Regions from separate parts of the Ferrimonas lipolytica genome, predicted to be linked through region 2. Evidence: predicted binding sites of a transcription regulator. Region 2 holds the regulator's gene; the other holds the start of a gene.
What was found. Region 2 encodes LexA, which represses DNA repair genes until DNA is damaged. Its sites were predicted from a motif close to TACTGTATNNNNATACAGTA; they were not measured.
Positions count from the first base shown of each region.

Region 1: a site for LexA is predicted at 1,527-1,546, ahead of recN (DNA repair protein RecN). Genes of this name have one in related genera too.

Region 1 covers NZ_CP051180.1:570,940-574,106, reverse strand. Annotated here, with positions in the region: gene nadK (NAD(+) kinase) at 1-742, shown strand, start outside; gene HER31_RS02800 (SDR family NAD(P)-dependent oxidoreductase) at 754-1,455, opposite strand; gene recN (DNA repair protein RecN) at 1,574-3,167, shown strand, end outside.
Region 2 covers NZ_CP051180.1:3,670,928-3,674,094, reverse strand. Annotated here, with positions in the region: gene coxB (cytochrome c oxidase subunit II) at 1-970, opposite strand, end outside; gene HER31_RS16645 (SulA-like leucine-rich domain-containing protein) at 1,186-1,635, opposite strand; gene lexA (transcriptional repressor LexA) at 1,635-2,258, opposite strand; gene plsB (glycerol-3-phosphate 1-O-acyltransferase PlsB) at 2,506-3,167, shown strand, end outside.

The DNA.
Region 1 (3,167 bases), 1.0 Mb from region 2:
CTGCAATAAAGCCGAAGCGTTAACCTTATGTGAGCTCGGAGAACGCTGCGATTTGATCATCGTTGTCGGTGGTGACGGTAATATGTTGGGAGCAGCCCGAGTGCTGGCTCGCTTTGACGTAGCAGTAATTGGAGTAAACCGAGGTAATTTGGGTTTCTTAACCGATATCTCGCCAGATGACTTTGAAGAGCCACTAGCACAAGTGCTTAGCGGTGAATATGAAACCGAGTTGCGTTTTTTACTGCAAGCGGAGATCTATCGTCACGGCCAGTTAACCTCAAGTAATACCGCCATGAACGAAGCGGTTCTCCACCCCGGTAGAGTGGCCAACATGATTGAGTTTGAGGTGTATATCGACGACCAATTTATGTATAGCCAACGTGCTGACGGCATGATTGTATCCACCCCAACCGGCTCCACCGCCTACGCGTTGTCTGCCGGCGGCGCCATTTTAACGCCGAACCTAAATGCCGTGATCTTGGTACCTATGTTTCCGCACTCACTGTCTGGACGACCAATCGTAGTGGATGGCAACTCAGAGGTTAAGCTTATCGCCTCACCGGATATGGGCTCACGTGCTTTAGAGGTTTCTTGTGACGGCCACATTACCTTAGCGGCATTGCCGGGTGATGAAATTTTGATCCGTCGTGCCCAGCATAAACTGCGCCTGATCCATCCTAAAGGGCACAGCTACTTCGAAGTGCTCAGAACCAAGCTCGGTTGGGGTAGCAAGCTGTTCTAAACTTCGCCCTACTACCAAGCCACTGACTGACGATGGCGTAAGAACTGCCCAGATGGGCCGTCATTTGGTAGCAATGCCGCCCAAACAATATCGGCGGCGGCTTGCTCTGGGCTCCGATCTGCTGCGGCGCCGCCCATGTCAGTTCGCACCCACCCGGGGCAAACCGAATTCACCTTAATGTTCTGTAACGCAACTTCGGCTGCAAGTACCGCCGTTAAGGCATTAAGACCCGCTTTCGAGATCCGATAAGCGGTGATTTTTGGCCCCATCTGATTTAACGCACCGTAGCCCGAAGAAACATTAACCACCCGCCCATAACCTCTGTCGATCATCATTGGCATCAGTGCACGGCACAGGTATATCGGCCCCATAAGATTGGCATCGATGGTTTGTTGCAAACGGGCGTCATCTAACTCAAATAGGGTGAGATCAGCATCTAAATAGACAGCAGCGTTATTGATCAAAATATCCAACTGACCAAATCTGGCCGAAATTAACTGGCTCAGGTTTTCAACATGTTGCTGGTTACTTACCTCCAACGTCGCTGCCGTAGCGCTGCCGCCTCGCTGTTCAATCTCAGCCACCGTGGCTAGCGCCAATTCCGCCCGCCTCGCGGTACAAACAACGTGAATATCTCGCTCCGCCAACTGTAATGCACAGTGGCGCCCTATCCCTCTGTTAGTACCGGTTACCACTGCAACTTGTTGCGTCATAGCCTCTCCCTTTCCTATCTCGAACCAAAGAAAATCAGCCTAAAGCCTTTACCGATGAAAAAAACCACATATACTGTTCTTCCATACAGTACTTATGTTTACCTATACAGGGCTGCCCATGCTAAGCCAATTAACCGTTAGTAACTTCGCTATCGTTAAGTTTCTTGAGTTGGACTTTAACGCCGGAATGACCAGCATTACTGGTGAAACCGGTGCCGGCAAATCAATAGCTATTGACGCACTTGGCTTGTGCTTAGGCTCGCGTGCCGAAGCTGGCATGGTAAGACCCGACGCTGAGCGTGCTGATCTGTCAGCGTGCTTTGATATTAGTGCTATTCCAGCCGCTTGCGCGTGGTTACAACAAAATGAATTAAACGACACCGACCATTGCATTGTCCGGCGAACCATCTCTGCCGAAGGTCGTAGTCGTGCTTGGATCAATGGTCATCCTGTGCCATTGGCACAACTGAAAGGCTTGGGAGAGCTACTGGTCAGTGTGCATGGGCAACATGCCCACCACAGTATGTTGCACAGCGAAGTGCAGCTGGATCTACTCGATCAGTACGCTGGCCACCATAATCTGCTCAACGCCTGCCAAAAAAGTTACCTGTCATGGAAACAGATAGATCGACAAATCCAACAATTACAGCAGCAACAGGCGCAGCGCCAAGCTCGTAGCCAGCTACTGGAATACCAAGTACAAGAATTGGATGAGTTTGGACTGCAGATCGATGAATTCGAACAGATAGAGAGTGAGCATAAACGGCTCGCTAACTGCGGTACCTTGCTCGAACAAAGCCAACGGGCAATCTACCTACTCAGTGAAGGCGAAGATAACTCGGTACAATCGTTACTGCAGCAGGCGATCAGTGAGGTTGAAGCATTGCACAGTGATGATCCCGCCTTCGCCGAGTCACTCGCGATGTTGCACGAGGGAATGATTCAGATCCAAGAAAGCAGCAATGAGATTGAGCATTACCGCGCCAGCCTCGAGATGGACCCTGAGCGATTCAACGAGCTGGAACAGCGTATGTCACGAGCGATGACGCTAGCGCGAAAACACCAAGTCAATGCCAACCAATTGGCCGAACACCATCAAGCGTTGGCCGATGAACTGGCACAACTATCTGACAGCGACTCCCAGTTGGAAGAGTTGCAGCAGCAGCGCAGCCTTTGTGTTGAGCAGCTGCAGCAGCACAGCAGCAAGCTCCACAAGAGTCGCTGCCGTTTTGCCAAAGAGCTAAATAAGTTGGTGACTGCCAACCTCAAAGAGCTGGCGATGCCCCACGCAAAATTCGAAATCGAGGTAGGTTACATCGATGAGCAACTCAGCCCACAAGGCAGCGACAAGGTACAATTTTTAGTTACCACTAACCCCGGCCAACCATTGCAGCCTATCGCCAAAACCGCATCTGGGGGTGAACTGTCACGTATCGGCCTGGCTATTCAGGTAATTACCGCCCGAAAGGTAGCCACACCAACATTGATTTTTGATGAGGTTGACGTGGGGATCTCCGGGCCAACCGCTGCGGTAGTAGGCAAAATGTTGCGTCAGCTCGGACAATCCACTCAGGTATTCTGTGTAACCCACTTGCCTCAGGTTGCAGGCAACGGCCACAACCATATGTTTGTATCCAAACAAAGCACTGGCCGCAGCACCGAAACACATATGGTGGCATTACAACTGCAACAACGCATCGACGAACTGGCGC
Region 2 (3,167 bases):
CCACCACATCAATATGTTCAGTCACATCTCCCGCGGCGATGGCGCTGCCATTAATCGCGGGGAAAACACCAGCAAGCCCCATGCCATTAGGCTGATGACAAGCAGCACAGCGACCAATGTAGACCGACTCACCTAATGCCATCGCCTCTGCCATGGTCATCTGCTGCTCAAGCGATGCTTGCTCCGCTGCTGCTGCATCGGTTGCCGCTTGCTGCTGGGCCACTAACCATTGGTCAAACTCCTCCTCCGGAAGCACCTCAACCACTACAGGCATAAAGCCATGGTCTTTCCCACACAATTCAGCACATTGACCGCGATAAGTGCCTGGTTCGTTAACCTTGGTCCAAGCTTCATTAATAAAGCCTGGATTCGCGTCTTTCTTCACCGCGAAGGCTGGCACCCACCAACTATGAATCACATCATCGGAGGTCATCAAAAAGCGCACCTTGCGATTGGTGGGCAACACCAGCGGCTTATCCACTTCCAACAAATAGTTATCGCTCTTTTCTTGCTGATTGCGGATCTGATCAGTTGGAGTAGAGAGGAGGCTATAAAACTCAATATCGTGGCCAAAATACTTGTAGTGCCACTTCCACTGCGATCCGGTGACCTGAATGGTCAATGCTGACTCCGACGGATCTTCCATCGCAATCAAGGTGCTGGTTGCAGGCACGGCCATGCCGATCAGGATGAGGAATGGCACCACAGTCCAAGCGATCTCAACTTTAGTGCTTTCATGGAAATTGGCCGGCTTTGCGCCTTTAGACTTGCGGTGATAGATCAAGGAATAAAGCATTATTCCGAACACTATCAGGGCGATAACACAGCAGATATAGAAGATTGTCATGTGCAGGCTGTAGACCTGCTCACTGATATCGGTAACGCCGGGGGTAAGGTTCCATGGCATTTCTACGGCCACGGTTGGCCAACAGAGTAAGGTGGCACTCATGCCAAACAGCTTCAACTTCACAAACACTTCTCCTGTCAACGTTGCAAAAGCAACGTCTCGAAGAAAGCTCGCACAGTAAGTCTCTGCTCTATGTAAGCTCCCTGATCCCTAAAGGGGCATGGGCATACGCTTTAACGGCTCACGTAAATACTGCCAGTACTGCTGCCAGTTATTTTTTGAGTTACTCCATTAAAACTACAACCTCATTTTAGGTTGATCAAGGGTTTGAGCACGCTTCATTGGTGAATTGGGGTGAATAGTGCGTTTGCGCTGTAAGTTTCCGAATGGAACAAAAAAGCTGGGCAATGAGCGCGTTTTTGTACTAAATCCAAACGCCTTCTATCTCGCGGATCTAATGGCTCAACCCAAGCCAAAACCGAAGCACAGGTGCCAGTGGTGAGCGCCTGCTCTAACGCCACCATGGCACCAATATCGTCGTCACAATTTATCCGTAACAGGCGATTACTATCAATCCCAGATTGGCGCACAAAGCCTTTCCAATCGCACTCTGGTGCGTTGATAAGTAAGATCCAACCCGCTTGTTGAGCTTGTTGTTTCAATTGAGGGGCAATCGCCAGCAAACCATTACCACGCTGACAACAGTGCTGAGTGACACTTGGGCGCTGACGCACCTGTGTTTGCCAAATCCCTGGATGACGATGTTGTAGGTTTGCTGATGATTTCATTATTGCCAATCTCCGTTGCGCACAACGCCGACGGCTAGCCCTTCGATGGCTAATGGCGTTTCAGTTAAATCAACTACGATAGGATCGTATTCGCTATTTTCTGCGTGCAGGTATACGACGTTGCCCTGTTTTTGGAAGCGCTTCACTGTTACTTCATCTTCACCGACGCGAGCCACTACTACCTGACCATTGCGGGCGGTTTGGGTTTGATGAACCGCCAGTAGATCGCCATCAAGGATGCCAATCTCTTTCATTGAATCGCCGCGAACTCGAAGCAAGTAATTAGCCTCCGGACGAAACAGCGATGCATCCATTTGATAGTGAGATTCAATGTGTTCAGCCGCGAGAATTGGTTCACCAGCGGCAACTCGGCCAATCAGTGGCAGCCCTAGTTGCTCTGGGTCAGGCTCATCAAAAAGAATGCGGATCCCACGTGAGGTACCCGGAACAATCTGGATATACTCTTTGCGAGCAAGTGCTTTTAAATGCTCTTCAGCGGCATTGGCACTACGGAACCCTAATTGACGGGCAATCTCAGCGCGAGTAGGTGGCATTCCAGTATCTTGCATGTGCTGCCTGATTAAATCGAACACTTCAGACTGGCGCGGAGTTAACGGCTTCATTTAAATACCTGTTTATTCATACAGTGAATATACTGTAATCATATACAGGCTGCTGATGATTTCAACAGCAAAGTCGATTTTCTCTTCGTTTTAACCACTTTAAGAAGGCTCTTGGCCGATAATCAGTGGCTTTTCATCCGCTGGATAGGTCCAACAAGTGACTGTTTGGATGCTGACTGCTGCCTCTTTTGGCTAATGGGTGTAAACTCTTCCGCCTATTTGTTAATTCTGTAGAGAAGAGAGTCGAGTGAGTAGTTCTAACCTGAGCCATTGGCAAAAGTCTGTGAACGGCCTTCAGCGGTTGATGGTAACCAGCCAACCGATCCCTGAACAGCCGATCCAAGAGCTAGATATCGATCTTAGCCGACCTATCGTTTACGTCTTACCACAAGACTCCTTCTCTGATCGTTTAGCCCTGCACGAGTGCTGCCTCAAGCTTGACCTGCCAAGCCCTTTTGCTCCCCTAGAGATCGATGGCGAAGAGGTACCGCGCTGGGTTGCACTGTCCGCAGCGAAGATGCTAACTGGTCTGTCGAAACGTCGTAATGACTTCCAAGCGAAGTTTGAACACCTGCTGGGGTTACACAAAACCAACCCGCAACTTGATGTGCAGGTGATCCCGGTGAGCTTACTGTGGGGACGTGATCCTGGTAAGGAGCAAAGCGTCAGCGCTACTATTTTGGCAGACGACAGACCAACCTGGCTCCGCAAGTCGCTCATTATTGCCATGCTTGGCCGCGATAACTTCATCCGCTTTTCCCGCGCAGTTTCACTGCGTTACATGGCCGAACAGCGAGGCAGCGACAGCGATATCGCCAGCAAACTTGCCCGCGTAGCTCGAGTTCATTTTGGCCGCCAGCGCACCGTTGCCACCGGCCCCAAACTGCCTGATCGTAACGTTTTGTTCCG